One region of the Bacillus sp. AK128 genome, then DNA from elsewhere that is predicted to be linked to it. Evidence: riboswitches for the same ligand, from Rfam matches in the RefSeq annotation. Region 1 holds a riboswitch; the other holds the start of a gene.
The links. Region 1 has a riboswitch for lysine ahead of M1D60_RS12250 (transporter substrate-binding domain-containing protein). Riboswitches for the same ligand answer to the same signal wherever they lie in the genome.
Positions count from the first base shown of each region.

Region 2: another riboswitch for lysine. It lies ahead of M1D60_RS04915 (aspartate kinase); the one in region 1 lies ahead of M1D60_RS12250 (transporter substrate-binding domain-containing protein).

Region 1 is NZ_CP096379.1:2,461,705-2,470,001, reverse strand. Features, by position in the region: gene M1D60_RS12260 (aldolase catalytic domain-containing protein) at 171-1,130, shown strand; gene M1D60_RS12255 (aminotransferase) at 1,312-2,670, shown strand; lysine riboswitch at 2,899-3,082, shown strand; gene M1D60_RS12250 (transporter substrate-binding domain-containing protein) at 3,376-4,209, shown strand; gene M1D60_RS12245 (amino acid ABC transporter permease) at 4,271-5,026, shown strand; gene M1D60_RS12240 (amino acid ABC transporter ATP-binding protein) at 5,048-5,779, shown strand; gene M1D60_RS12235 (SNF2 helicase associated domain-containing protein) at 5,903-8,297, shown strand, end outside.
Region 2 is NZ_CP096379.1:1,036,939-1,045,235, reverse strand. Features, by position in the region: gene sdhB (succinate dehydrogenase iron-sulfur subunit) at 126-887, opposite strand; gene sdhA (succinate dehydrogenase flavoprotein subunit) at 889-2,646, opposite strand; gene M1D60_RS04925 (succinate dehydrogenase cytochrome b558 subunit) at 2,763-3,371, opposite strand; gene M1D60_RS04920 (YslB family protein) at 3,698-4,147, shown strand; gene M1D60_RS04915 (aspartate kinase) at 4,374-5,606, opposite strand; lysine riboswitch at 5,701-5,879, opposite strand; gene uvrC (excinuclease ABC subunit UvrC) at 5,958-7,733, opposite strand; gene trxA (thioredoxin) at 8,191-8,297, opposite strand, start outside.

The DNA of each region.
Region 1 (8,297 bases):
TTTGCCAAAACACAAAATCAAATTTCCAGAATTTTATCAAAATGAATTGACACTTTATAAAAAAGCATGATATAAACAATATAAGATAATTTAACGCATAAAAGCATAAAAGCGTAAAAGCGTGAAAGTGTCAAACTTGATAAATAATGTAATGAAACAGGAGGAATACCATGGAACTTCGTAGTAATATTATTGATTGTACGATTCGCGATGGAGGTTTAGTAAATAATTGGGATTTTAGTGTCGAATTTGTTCAAGACTTATATAATGGCCTAAGCGCTGCAGGTGTTGAATATATGGAAATAGGATACAAAAATTCCGCTAAGCTTCTTAACGCTACCGAACCCAATCCATGGAGATTTCTTGATGACAATTTTCTTAAAGAAATTATCCCTACAAAAAAATCAACAAAACTATCTGCTTTAGTAGATATTGGGCGTGTTGACCCAGAAGATATCTTACCACGCTCAGAGAGTCCATTAGATATGATACGTGTTGCTTGTTACATTCGAGAAGTAGATAAAGGGCTTGAGCTTGTGCAAATGTTTCATAAATTAGGATATGAAACTTCACTTAATATCATGGCTTTATCAAGTGTACCTGAAAGTCAGTTAATTGAAGCATTTGAAATGGTGAAGAATAGTCCTGTTGATGTAGTGTATATTGTAGACTCATTTGGAAGCTTAGATCCAAGTGATATTGAGCACCAAGTGAAAAAGTTTAAGGCTATGATTCCAAATAAGCAACTTGGAATTCATACTCATAACAATATGCAGTTAGCGTTCGCCAATACCTTAATGGCTTTAAAAAATGGTGTAACATTCCTAGATTCATCCGTGTATGGAATGGGTAGAGCAGCGGGGAATTGTCACACAGAATTACTAGTTAATCACATTCAAAAGCCAAGCTATGAATTGAAACCAGTACTAGGTGTAATCGAAAAACATATGTTAGAAATGCGTCAAAAGTGGGAGTGGGGATATATTATTCCCTACATGATTTCTGGAGCTCTTAATGAGCATCCACGGGTCGCAATGGCTTATCGAGATAGCGAAGACCGTGATAAGTTTGTCCAATTTTATGACAAAGTTACCTCACCAGAAGCATCATTGGCTCCTGCATCAAAATAAAATTGTATATATTTAGCTGAAAAACAATTCGTTTAAATGTAGCGGATTGTTTTTTTATTTTTCTTCCAAGCACTTGAGAAGTTCACTTTTAACAATTTTTTTAATATACATAATGTACCCATAAATAGATTGTTAGATTAGTAAGATCTCATCAACCACATATGAAAAGGAGTGAATGATGATGTCGGAGAATAGGAAAAGCATTCGCTTTAAAGAAAAGGATAAAGATATTCTATGGCATTCTATGAAACCATATAACCCCGACTCAACAATGGTTGTTGAAAAAGCAGAAGGGTCATGGATAACTGATCAAGATGGTAACAAATATTTAGATGCAATGTCTGGATTGTGGTGTGTAAACGTTGGATATGGAAGAACAGAACTTGCTGAAGCAGCCTTTGAACAATTAAAGGAGATGGCTTATTATCCTTTAACTCAGAGTCATAAGCCAGCTATTCTTCTAGCTGAGAAATTAAATGAAATGCTTGGAGACGAGTATGTCATTTTCTTCTCTAATAGTGGTTCAGAAGCGAATGAAACTGCTTTTAAGATCGTTAGACAATATCATCAACAAAACGGAGAGCAACAACGCTATAAAATTATCTCAAGATATAGAGGATACCATGGAAACACGATGGGCGCATTAGCTGCAACAGGTCAAGCGCAAAGGATCTATAAGTACGAACCTTTGGCTCCTGGGTTTATTAAGGTTGCCCCTCCTGATACTTATCGAAACCCTGATCCTGAACATACAAAACCCAATAAGCTTAGTGCTGTACAAGAAATAGACCGCGTTATGACGTGGGAGTTAAGTGAAACGATAGCTGCTGTCATAATGGAGCCCATCATAACAGGTGGAGGAGTGATAATGCCACCGGAAGGTTATTTAACTGGCGTAAAAGAGGTTTGTGAAAAGCATGGAGCTCTATTAATTGTTGATGAAGTGATTTGTGGATTTGGTCGAACTGGAGAAGCTTTCGGGTTTATGAACTATGGAGTTAAGCCTGATATCATTACAATGGCTAAAGGTATTACAAGTGGGTATTTACCGCTCTCTGCAACGGCTGTAAAAAAGGATATTTACGAAACCTTTAAAGGATCGGACGAATATGATTACTTCCGTCATATCAATACATTTGGAGGAAATCCTGCTGCATGTGCACTTGCCTTGAAAAATATTGAAATCATGGAAACAGAAGGACTATTTGATCGTTCAAAAAAATTAGGAGATAATCTTAAACACACCTTAATAACCTTGTTAAGTGATCATCCTTTTGTTGGTGATATAAGAGGAAGAGGGCTTTTAATTGGGATCGAATTAGTAAAGGACAAAGTGACCAAGGAACCTTTGGAAGTTGATTTAATTAATGAAATCATCACAGGCTGCAAAAAGAAAGGTCTTATTATTGGGAAGAATGGTGCTACTGTTGCTGGATTTAACAATGTTTTAGCATTAGCTCCACCATTAACCATTCTTGAACAGGACTTGGAATTATTGATTAGAACCTTAGTTGAGGAAATTAATATGATTCATCACTAGCTTTTAATCTAAAAAAACAGTTTAGTAGATCTATAAAAATAAAGTCACTCTCAAGCTGAGTCGGCTTTATTTTTTTTGGAATAAACGGGCTTTAATAATAAAACACTTATTCTAAACAGTTCAAAAAGAAAGATAAAAAATAACCAGATTTATTGTTTGACAGTTTTAGTCGAATCTTGTAAAATTTTAAAAGTGTCAATTCAACTGAATATATAGACCTCACTTTTCCGGTGAGGTAGAGGTGCATTATTTAATAGTCTTTGGAAGAGCAAGAGGTGCGATGATACCAAGGAGAAGGAAATAGTGCCGAAGCAAAAAGTAGACCTCATCTACTACTTGCTGGGTCTGTAGTTAAGAGCTACAGAACTGTCTCGATAAACTTCCTTGTTTATTGAGGTGTGCTATCTCATCTGAGAAGAGGAATTAGGGGTTATTCTGTATAACGGCGACCTGAGTTCATTCTCAGGTCGTTTTTTGTAGCTTAGGAAATTATAAAATGTATCATTTGTGGGTAACTCAAGTCTGTGCATTTCAATCTAGCTCCAGCGCCCAGCCCCTCGAGGTTAAATAACCTGAAGAGAATAAAATGGAAAGAGCACCATTTTTTTCTCTTCAGAACATTTACTTGTCGGGGCTAAACGGGGCGCTTGCGCCTTTTGTTCCTTTGAACAACAAGATTTTAACAAAAAAGGAGAAAAATTTATTATGAGAAAAAAATTATCATTATTTTTGGCAGTTGCTTTAACGGCTATGATTCTAGTAACAGGATGTGGAACAGCAAACGATAGTGGATCAGAGTCTGAAGATAATACATTCAAGGTAGGTCTTGAAGCTGGATATGCACCATTTAATTGGACGCAAAAGGATGATACAAATGGTGGAGTAAAGATTGAAGGCAATGCAGAATACGCTGGAGGTTATGACGTAGAAATTGCTAAGAAAATTGCTGAAGGCTTAGGAAAAGAATTAGTGATTGTAAAGACTGAGTGGGATGGACTTGTGCCAGCTCTAACTTCAGGTAAAATTGACGCAATTATTGCTGGGATGTCTCCAACTGAAAAACGTAAAGAAACCATTGATTTTTCTGATAACTATTATAAAACGGATTTAGTCATGGTGGTAAAAAAAGGTAGCGAATTTGAAAGTGCTACATCGATCCAAGATTTTAGTGGAGCAAAGATCACAGCACAATTAAATACTTTCCATTATTCAGTAATTGAACAAATTGAGGGTGTTGAGTTACAAACAGCGATGGACAATTTCCCTGCAATGAGAGTTGCACTTGAGTCCGGCGTAATTGATGGGTATGTTTCAGAACGTCCAGAAGGTATTAGTGCTTCAGCAGCAAACGAAAACTTCGCGATGGTTGAGTTCACTGAAGGATTTGAAACCTCTGAAGATGATACTGCAATCGCCGTGGGTCTAGAAAAAGGTAGCGAGCTAACAGAAAAGATTAATGAAATATTGGCAGGAATTTCTGAAGATGACCGTATTAACATTATGGATGCTGCGATTCAAAACCAGCCATCAGCAAACTAATATATAGAGAGAAACCGGCTACATAAAGTTGTAGTCGGTTTCCATTTGTAGGAGGAGAATCATGAGCTTCGAATGGGTTATAAGAATACTAGTTGAAAATTGGCCAATGTTTCTTCGGGGAGCCGGGGTTACTCTATTAATTGCGCTAGTAGGGACGATTCTCGGGGCAATTATTGGGTTATTAATTGGTGTGATCCGAACCATACCACTACCAGAGCGTGGAATAAGAAGAGTATTATTAAAAGTAATAAACGCGATTTTATCCATTTATATTGAAATTTTCCGCGGAACTCCAATGATTGTACAAGCTATGGTTATCTTTTATGGGGCAGCATTAGCATTTGGTTTAGATATGGATCGAATTGTGGCTGCAATCCTAATTGTTTCTATTAATACTGGCGCCTATATGGCTGAGTTTGTCCGTGGGGGTATTGTTTCGATTGATAAGGGACAATATGAAGCTGCACAAGCAATTGGTATGAATCATTTTCAAACAATGACTAATGTTGTGTTACCACAGGTAATCCGAAACATTATCCCAGCAACAGGTAATCAATTTATTATTAATATAAAAGATACATCTGTTCTAAACGTTATTTCTGTTACAGAATTATATTTTCAAACCAAATCTATTGCAGGAAATAACTTTAAATATTTTGAATCCTTCTTCATCGCCTCAGCGATTTATTTAGTATTAACCCTATCATCCACCATCCTATTACGTTATTTTGAACGTAGGCTTGATGGACCAGATAATTATCAAATGATTGGAACGCCTAATCAAATTGATTCAAAAAACACGAATACTGCAATTTAAAGTTGTTGTAAGGAGGAAGCAATGGAAAATATCATAAACATCCAACATTTAAGCAAATCCTTCGGAACCCATGAAGTATTAAGAGACATTAACTTTTCTGTTCAAAAAGGAGAGGTTGTGACCATCATTGGTTCTTCAGGTTCAGGTAAATCTACTCTTCTACGTTGCGTTAATCTACTAGAGAAGCCAACTGGAGGCCAAATTATTTATAAAGGTGAAAATATTCTGGATGATAAGCATGATGTCCATGCATATCGGAAAAATCTAGGAATGGTATTCCAACAATTTAACTTGTTTAATAATCACAATGTTTTACAAAATTGTGTAGTAGGTCAAGTGAAGGTTCTTAAACGTTCAAAAGAAGAAGCTGAAACCATTGCTAAAAAATATTTAAAAGTTGTTGGAATGGATCAGTATGTGAATGCAAAAGCAAGACAGTTGTCTGGTGGTCAAAAACAACGTGTAGCAATTGCTCGAGCCCTATCTATGGAACCAGACGTCATGCTTTTTGATGAGCCAACGTCAGCCCTTGATCCGGAAATGGTAGGAGAAGTTCTAAGAGTTATGAAGGAACTTGCTCAATCTGGGCTTACGATGCTTATAGTTACCCATGAGATGGAATTTGCACGCGAGGTTTCAGATCGAATTGTATTCATGGAAAAGGGAATTATTGCAGAAGAAGGGACACCCGAACAAATCTTTAATAATCCGAAACAAGAACGTACAAGACAGTTCTTACAACGTACGATATAAGAAATAGAAGGGTCACAGCATAACGTTGTGATCCTTTCTAATTTCAACAAGGGATTTATATTATGATATAATTAGTGTAGGAAAAGTGTATGTAGATTTTATTTCCTTAGAAGGAGGAGGCATATGGATTTTAAGCTTAGTCAAAAAAAGATAAAAGAAATATGTGGTACCGTCTCCTTCAAAAGAGGAGATTCTTTTTATCGTGGAAACAAAGTGGTCATTGAAAGTGAAGGAGTCAACTTTTGTGAAGCTACAGTAAAAGGAACAGAAAACTTTCAAGTTTTGATTAATTGGGAAACCGGATCCATTCAGACAAACTGTAGCTGTCCTAAACTTTCCTCCTTTCAAAAAGAATGTCAGCATGTCGCAGCTGTTTTACTTTTATTACTTGAACATCAACAAAAAGGAAACTATCAATCTTCTCAAGTTGATGATTCTTCTAATACACTACTTAATCCTTCTTCATCAAATGAGTTACTCTCCATTTTTAGAAATGAGCCAAACTATTCAAGTGGATATAGATTACATTTTGAAGATAGAAAAATTCTTGATGTTACGTTTATTTGTAGCCCTTACCAATTACCGACTGGACAAGTCTTGCTCACTCTAATGTTGGAAGTTAACCAAATATTAGTCCGGTATGTGCGTGAGTTTCTTGAGGATGTGTATAACGGAACAGCTAGTCATATATCTACTAATTTAACGTACAATCCAGAACAGGATTGCTTCTTAAAAGAGATAGATGATGTGATCCAGGTACTTAATCAAGTGATAAAAACTGAGAACATGTTCGTTAGTGACCCCTCATTTAAAGGTAAAGAAGACATGCTACCTTTATCACCGATTACTTGGGAAAGGTTATTTCCTTTACTGGCACATGCTCCAAACGTAAAGATTTATACAAACGGCCAAACATTTGAAGGTCTTCAAGTGACAACTGAGAAACTTCCTTTACAGTTTGTGCTATCTGAAACAAAAGAGAAAGAGTTTACACTTACCGTGAATGGCTACGACCAAATCGTTATATTAGATTTATATGAGTTTATTTTGTTTGATGGAAAATTGATACCTTGTAATCGGGATGACTTAAAACGTCTTATGGAATTGAGAAGAATCATGGACGTTACAGGAAAAAATGAAATTTCCATCCCACACAAAGAAATTGGATTTTTCATTGAGAAAGTAGTTCCAGGATTAAGAAAACTAGGGGAAGTTAATGTATTAGGGCAAATAGCTGCTCATATTGTAAAAACTCCATTACAAGCAAAACTTTATTTAGATCGTGTAAAGGACCGACTCCTTGCCGGCTTAGAGTTTTACTATGACCATTATATGTTTAATCCATTGGTAGAGCAGGACCTAAAATCGAGTTCATTAATTATCAGAGACGAAATGAAAGAACAAGAAATTCTTCAGCTTATGCAAGAAAGTTCCTTTATTAAAAATGATGAGGGTTATTATTTGCATAATGAAGACTTGGAATATGAGTTCTTACACTATATGGTACCTAAACTTCAAAAAGTAGTTCAATTGTACGCGACAACTGCAGTTAGAAACAGGGTTTTTAGAAATAATCCGAAACCTAAGATTAGAGTGAAGATAAAAAAGGAAAGAACAAATTGGTTAGAATTTAAGTTTGAAATGACAGGGATTCCTGATGATGATATTCGAGAGGTTTTAGCAGCTCTTGAAGAAAAGCGAAAATATTATCGAATGAGAAACGGCTCTTTGCTTTCATTAGAAACTAATGAGTTTGCCGAAATTCAACGATTCCTTCATGGGTTTCCTAATAATAAATTAAAATTGGCTGATGGAGTAGGTATTTCGGCTTTAGAGAGTATAGACTATCTTGATACGATTGAAACAAAAAATATTTTTATGGTGGAAGATTCATTTCGTGAGTTTCTTGAAAGTATAAGAAATCCAGAGAGTCTGTCGTTTGTGGTTCCAAAGACTATTGAGCCAATCCTACGGGACTATCAAATTAATGGATATAAATGGTTGAAATCATTAGCTAGTTATGGATTTGGTGGTATTTTGGCAGATGATATGGGACTTGGTAAAACACTTCAAGCAATCACATACATTTTATCTAATCTTTCAGAGATACGTGAATCAAGATGTCCTGTATTAATTGTTTGTCCAACGTCCCTTTCGTACAATTGGTTGAATGAATTTACTCATTTCACTCCTGAAATTGAAGTCTTAGTAGTAGATGGTAACCAGCGTTTGAGGCACCAACTTTTAAAAGGGATTAAGGACATGGATGTCATTATTACCTCTTATCCATTAATACGACGTGATATTGATAGGATAGACAAGGAGTACTTTCATACAGTGTTTTTTGATGAAGCACAGGCATTTAAAAATCCATTGACACAGACTGCCAAAGCCGTAAAGAAAGTTAAAGCTAATCATAAATTTGCTCTAACAGGAACCCCTGTAGAGAATTCAATTGAAGAACTATGGGCAATTTTCCATATTGTGTTTCCAGAACTGTTTCGTGGGTTGACGGAAT
Region 2 (8,297 bases), 1.4 Mb from region 1:
TGTGGGGTCTCACACTTCCCTCTATCTCCCGCAGGAGTCAAGCACCTTCCACTCCAACCAACTCTAGGTTTTCATAATGATATTAAAAAGCAACAATCTCTTCGAAAACAGCAACAAACTTTTGTTTAAACTTCGTCACTACCGAAGAAGTTTCTAAACATTTGAACCGTAGTATCACGGTTTAGAGCTGCGATCGATGTTGTTAAAGGAATACCCTTTGGACATGATTGAACACAGTTTTGTGAGTTACCGCAGTTAGCAAGTCCTCCGTCACCCATAATCGCTTCTAAACGCTCTGACTTATTCATTGCACCTGTTGGATGTGCATTGAATAAACGTACTTGTGATAGTGGAGCAGGTCCAATAAAGTCAGAGTTACTGTTTACATTAGGACATGCCTCTAAACAAACACCACAAGTCATACATTTAGAAAGCTCGTAAGCCCATTGACGCTTCTTCTCAGGCATACGTGGTCCAGGTCCTAAGTCATAAGTTCCATCAATCGGAATCCATGCTTTAACCTTTTTAAGAGAATCGAACATACGGCTACGGTCAACTTGAAGGTCACGTACAACTGGGAATGTCTTCATTGGCTCAAGACGGATTGGCTGTTCTAATTGATCAACTAGTGCCGTACAGGATTGTCTTGGCTTCCCGTTAATCACCATCGAACATGCTCCACAAACCTCTTCTAAGCAGTTCATATCCCAAGTTACTGGTGCTGCTTCATTCCCATGTACATCAACAGGATTTCTACGAATCTCCATAAGAGCTGAAATAACATTCATATTTGGGCGATAGTCTAATTCAAACTCTTGTGTATAAGGGGTAGATTCAGGGCTATCCTGACGGCTAACAATAAAACGGACTTTTTTAGTTTCGGTCATTTTATTTTTCCCCCTCTTTTTTCTTTGAATAGTCACGCTTACGTGGTGTTATTAATGAAGTGTCCACTTCTTCGTAGTGGAATTGTGGTGCACTTTCATCAAATTTAGCCATTGTAGTCTTTAAGAACTCTTCATCGTTTCTCTCAGGGAAGTCAGGCTTATAATGAGCTCCACGGCTCTCGTTACGGTTAAGCGCACCAATTGTGATTACACGTGCTAACTGTAACATATTTTCTAATTGACGAGTAAATGAAGCACCTTGGTTACTCCACTTTGCAGTGTCATTAATATTGATATTCTGGTAACGCTCTAATAGCTCTTGAATTTTCTCATCTGTCTTCTGAAGCTTCGAGTTTGTACGAACAACTGTAACATTATCAGTCATCCACTCACCAAGCTCTTTATGAAGGACATAAGCATTCTCTTTACCGTCCATCGACATGATGTTCTGGATTCTCTCTTCTTCTTGCTTCACATAACGATCAAATACAGATGAACTAATATCATCAGCTGATTTAGTAAGACCATTCATGTATTCAACTGCTTTAGGCCCAGCTACCATACCACCATAAATCGCAGATAGAAGTGAGTTTGCACCTAGACGATTTGCACCGTGCATAGAGTAATCACACTCTCCTGCAGCAAATAAACCAGGAATGTTCGTCATTTGATCGTAATCAACCCATAATCCACCCATTGAATAGTGAACAGCAGGGAAGATTTTCATTGGTACTTTACGAGGGTCATCACCCATGAACTTTTCATAGATTTCAATAATTCCACCAAGCTTAATATCAAGCTCTTTTGGATCCTTATGAGAAAGGTCAAGGTATACCATGTTTTCTCCGTTAATACCCAACTTTTGCTCTACGCAAACATCAAAGATTTCACGTGTTGCAATATCACGTGGTACAAGATTACCATAAGCAGGATATTTTTCTTCAAGGAAATACCAAGGCTTACCATCTTTATATGTCCACACTCGTCCACCTTCACCACGAGCAGATTCACTCATTAAACGAAGCTTATCGTCTCCAGGAATAGCAGTTGGGTGAATTTGAATGAATTCTCCATTTGCATAATAGGCACCTTGTCTATAGACAATCGCTGCCGCTGAACCTGTGTTAATAACTGAGTTAGTAGATTTACCAAAGATAATACCAGGACCACCACTTGCCATAATAACGGCATCAGCAGGGAATGATTTCACTTCCATTGAAGTTAGGTTTTGAGCAACTACTCCGCGACAAACTCCTTCATCATCAAGAACAGATCCTAAAAACTCCCATCCTTCATACTTCTGAACTAATCCAGCTACCTCAAAACGACGTACTTGTTCATCCAATGCGTAAAGTAACTGTTGACCAGTTGTCGCACCAGCAAATGCTGTACGGTGATGTTGAGTTCCACCAAAACGACGGAAATCAAGTAAACCTTCTGGAGTACGGTTAAACATAACACCCATACGATCCATTAAATGAATAATACCTGGTGCTGCATCTGCCATTGCCTTTGCAGGAGGTTGATTTGCTAAGAAATCTCCACCGTACACAGTGTCATCAAAGTGTTCCCAAGGTGAATCTCCTTCACCCTTCGTATTAACAGCTCCGTTAATACCACCTTGTGCACAAACTGAGTGAGATCGTTTTACAGGTACTAGTGAAAATAAATCTACTGATACGCCAGCCTCTGCTGCTTTAATAGTGGCCATTAGACCTGCAAGTCCTCCACCAACCACTATGATTTTCCCTTTACTCATTTTGACTCACTTCCTTTATGGAATCTTTTTAGCATCATTGTTTTAATCCAAAAAGATATTTTTGTAAAATTATGATTCTACTAGCTATAAACTTACAATCCTATTAAAGCTTCGGTTTATACAAAAGCAAAGATTGCTCTTAATCCAACAACAGTAAGGATCACGAAAAGTCCAATTGTTGCATACGTTGAAATTAACTGTGAACGTGGTGTAACTGTGATTCCCCAGCTAACAAAGAATGACCATAAACCATTAGCAAAGTGGAAAATCGTAGATACTACACCCACAATGTAAAATACAAGCATAAATGGATTATCTAAGATTGCTTCCATCATTTGATAGTTAACCTCTGCTCCAAGTGCAGCAGCAATTCTCGTCTCCCAAACATGCCATACGACAAAGATTAAGGTAATAACCCCTGTAACACGTTGTGCTAAGAACATCTTGTTTCTAAAGTAACTATAATTACTCACATTGTTTTTAGCAGTAAAAGCGATATAAAGTCCATATACTGCATGATAAATTAAAGGTAGAAAAATAACGAATGCTTCTAGTACATAACGGAACGGTAATTGTTCCATAAAATGTGCAGCATTATTAAATGCCTCTGCACCTTTTGTTGCAAAATGATTGACTACTAAGTGCTGAATTAAGAAAACACCTACAGGAATTACCCCTAGTAGTGAATGCAATCTGCGATTAAAAAACTCACGATTTCCAGCCATGTTTTACCCCCCTTGAAAAGTTACATCTACGTATAAACACGATCAACAAATTTAAAAATGAAACCCTTTGCAAATTATTTCACTAGAATGAAAGAATTCACCATGTTTATTTTACTCTTAGCCTATAATTGAGTCAAGAATACGGCTACAATTTACATCTTTTCTGTTTTTAAATTTCTGTCGCTTCCGTATAATCTTAGCATTTATAATTATTAACGGATAGTTGAAATTGTTGAGTATTGCTCCAATTTATGTAATATAATAAGTCTTGTGGAGCTTTTAACAATCAACATACTATACATATACAAAGAAAGAGAGAGGATAGGATGAAATCATCATCAGTAAAAGAACATCTTTCTCAATTCGAGCATTTAAATACCTCCGGCTTAGCCTATGAGATTATTCGCGATATTTTGATTCCCGATTTATTAGGACCTGAGATGCCGTCCATTCTCTACTGGTCTGGAAAAAATATAGCAAGAAAATATCCTTTAACGAGTATTGAAGAAATCATTCAATTTTTCACAGATGCAGGCTGGGGTAGCTTAACAATCCTAGAAGAGAAAACATCTGAGATTCAATTCGAGCTAACTGGTGAGTTCATTACAGCCAGAAATCAAACAAGAAAAGTCACAAGCTATCAGCTTGAAGCTGGATTTATAGCCCAACAAATTGAACATATCCAACAACTCGTAACAGAAGCCTTTGAGGAACAAAAAAAACGAAACAATAAGGTTTTGTTTACCGTTAGATGGGATAAAAAGGACCCACTTTAATTCAGCTTTTTTTGCCCTACAAGGTTTCCTTGCTTTTGTAGGGTATTCATTCTAACTTTTATAGCGAAAACTAACATTCATAGTTGCCATTCCATGTAATTACATTTAAAAAATTTATCCATGATCTGTATACGTAAATATGAATAATTTTGTCATTTGTTTAATTTTCCCAATAATTTCATATCCACTAAAAAGGACCTGCATTTTAGCAGGCCCAAAAAATTCATTAAACAGTTTGCTCTGCCGTTTCCCCTAATTTGAATGCTGCGTGCAGTACTTCAACAGCCTTTAGCATATGAACATCCTCTACTACAGTCGATACTTTAATTTCAGATGTGCTTACCATCTTGACTTGGATTTCATTTTGAGCCAACACCTCAAACATTTCAGCTGCTACACCTGGATTGGAGATCATACCTGACCCTACAATCGATACCTTCGCTAATCCACTTTCATGGTCTACTGATTCAAAACCAAGCTTTTCCTTATTCGCAGCAAGTACAGATAACGTATCATCAAGATCTGCTGACTGAATCGAGAATGAAATGTTCGTCTGATCCGCGCTTGTCATGCTTTGAATAATAATATCAACATTTATCCCATTTTTTGCTAGTGTCGAAAAAATAGTCGATAAAGAGTGAAGACCGTTTGTTACACCATTTACTGTGACTCTTGTGACTTCCTTATCAAATGCGATTCCTCTTACAACTAGATTATTTTCCATCGATACTTCCTCCTCAACTCTTGTCCCGTTTTCAATCTCCATACTAGAACGAACCTCAAGTGGGATCGCATAGTTTTTGGCAAACTCAACCGCTCTTGGATGTAAGACTCCTGCTCCTAAATTAGCAAGCTCCAGCATTTCATCATAGGAAACGGACTGCAGCTTTCTCGCACTCTTAACGTAACGAGGATCAGTTGTAAATACACCTGTTACATCTGTATAAATATCACATTTATCTGCTTTTAATGCGGCTGCAATTGCCACAGCAGTTGTATCAGAGCCACCTCTACCTAAAGTGGTGATTTCTGCTTCAAGGGCAATTCCTTGGAATCCAGCTACTACAATCACATTCCCATCACTTAATAGCCCAAGCATTCTAGTTGGATCAATATCACCAATTCTTGCATTACCATGAATAGCTTCGGTCTTTATGCCTGCCTGCCAGCCAGTTAATGAAACGGCTTTCTGACCTTTAGCTTGTAAAGCCATTGCAAGTAGCGAAATGGATATTTGCTCTCCTGTTGTAAGCAGCATGTCCATTTCACGCTTACTTGGATTTTTTGAGAGTTGAGTAGCTAAACTAACTAACTCATCTGTTGTTTTTCCCATTGCCGAAACAACCACAACTACTTGGTTTCCTTTTGAAACCTCTTGAATTACTCGATTTGCAACATTTTGAATTCTTTCCACTGTGCCAACTGATGTTCCACCAAACTTTTGTACTATGATTCCCACACGTCTCATCCTTTTTTCTTTTATGTCTTAGAAAATATAAAAAAAGCAATGAGAGTATCTCATTGCTTGAACGGACTTCTTTAATCGTTCGCGCGAGTGAGATAGCTCTCCAAACAGATCACTGTTTGACAATCTAGTATCTATTAAATACAAGACCAGCAAAGAATTCATGAGTAATCCCTTACTTCGGCGACGCTACCCTTTCCGTAATTATCATTAGAGCTCATACTCTTCTAATTACGTACTATTGAAGTTCGCACCTCTACCTTCACTTCATCAATCTGAAGTGTATATGAAATTAACACCTATTTTACCAGAACGCCTACTTGAACACAACGAAAAGTTCATCCATTATTCTTCATTCATCTTATCTACAATTAATTGTGCAGTCGGTTTTGGAATTCCGATTTCTATAAGCTCGTCAATGGAAGCTTCTCTCAGCTTCTTCACAGAGCCAAAATGCTTTAATAATGCTTTCTTCCGTTTTTCCCCAACTCCTGGTATATCATCAAGGGTAGATTGAAAAACATTTTTACCTCTTAGTTGTCGGTGGAACGTAATGGCAAAACGATGAACTTCATCCTGAATCCTTTGTAATAGATAGAACTCCTGGCTATTTCGTTCTAAATGTATAAATTCAATAGGGTCACCCACGATTAACTCTGAGGTTCTATGCTTATCATCCTTTACTAATCCAGCAATCGGAATTTCTAGGCCCAGCTCATTTTCTAATACATCTCTTGCTGACGCTAAATGACCCTTTCCTCCATCTATAATAATTAAATCAGGTAAAGGAAGTTCCTCCTTTAATATTCTAGAGTATCTTCTTCTGACAACCTCTCTCATAGAAGCATAATCATCTGGTCCTTCAACACTCTTAATTTTATACTTACGGTATTCTCTTTTATCTGGTTTACCATCAATAAAGGTAACCATTGCTGAAACTGGATCTGTACCTTGTATATTTGAATTATCAAATGCTTCTATTCGGAATGGAGTAGAAATGCCTAATTTGTCTCCAAGGTTTTCTACGGCCTTTATCGTTCTCTCTTCATCCCGTTCAATTAATGAAAACTTTTCTTCTAGAGCAATTCGTGCATTTTTACTTGCTAGATCCACAAGCTCTTTCTTTTTACCTTTTTTCGGTTGATGTACAGTCACCTCTAATAATTGCTCCACTAATTCCTTCTCCACATTGTCTGGTAAAAGAACTTCCTTCGGCTTAAAATGATGAGTCTCCGCATAAAACTGGCCGAGAAAGGTTGTAAACTCCTCAACTGGATCAGCATAAACAGGAAACAGTGAAACATCCCTCTCTATTAGCTTACCTTGTCTTATGAAGAATACCTGAACACACATCCAGCCTTTATTATAGGAAAATCCAAAAACATCTCGGTCTACAAAATCAGTCATCGTCATCTTCTGTTTTTCCATCGTAGCTTCAATATGACTGATTTGGTCACGATACTCTTTAGCTCTTTCGAAATCCATGTTCTCAGAAGCTGATAGCATCTTATCCGTTAAATCATTTTTAATTTCCTTATAACCACCATTTAAAAAGCGAACAATCTCTTCGACCATCTCTTTATTTTGTTCATCTGTAACGGTCTGAACACAAGGTGCTAAGCATTGACCAATGTGATAATATAGGCAAACCTTGTTCGGCAATGTGGCACACTTTCTTAGAGGATAGATTCGATCAAGTAGTTTTTTAGTTTCGTTGGCAGAATATACGTTAGGATATGGACCAAAGTATTTACCTTTATCCTTTTTTACCTGTCTTGTAATAATCAGTCTCGGGTGCTTCTCATTCGTAAGCTTTATAAAAGGGTAACTTTTGTCATCCTTTAGATTAATGTTATATTTGGGGTTATGTTTTTTAATAAGGTTAATTTCTAATAATAATGCCTCAATATCTGAGGAGGTAACAATATACTCAAAGTCTTCTATTTCATTTACTAAACGTAAAGTTTTCCCATCATGAGAGCCGGTAAAATAAGATCGCACTCGATTTTTCAACACTTTTGCTTTACCAACGTAAATAACAGTACCTTGTCGATCCTTCATTATATAGCAACCAGGTTGTCCAGGTAGAATGGCTAATTTTTCTTTCAACAATGTATTCATCAAGTACGACCTCCTTTCATTTCTTTTTGTATTGTATCATGATTTGTCACGTTTAACTGCTATTAGAAAAACTTGGCTTCGCTAGGCCTGAAAAGTAGCCGTTAATCGATTAACATAGTTCGACAACAAATTTCCCAAGAAATATTTAAACGTCAATAATATGTTAAAAAATAGGGTCTGTTAAAGTTTGTTGTTGATTTCCGTTCCAGGACACTCGCTTTCCGCACTTGCACAGGATGTGCTGGCTTCTGCGTTGCTCACAGGACGTGAGCGACCCTAGCAGAAGTTCCATTAAGCCTCCTCGGCGTTACCGCCTGCGGGGTCTCCTTCACCACGCTTCTCCCACAGGAGTCTCGCATCCTTCCACTTCAATCGACTCTGCTAAAAATCAACACTGTACTTTAACACAGCTAAAAAATAAAAAGGCACCCCAAGGAGTGCCTTTTTAACGTATTATTTATACGTGCTTTTCTAGTACTTCAGCTAGTGCGTCTTTTGGTTGGAATCCAATTACCTTATCAACTACTTCACCATTTTTGATTACTAGTAGAGTAGGGATACTCA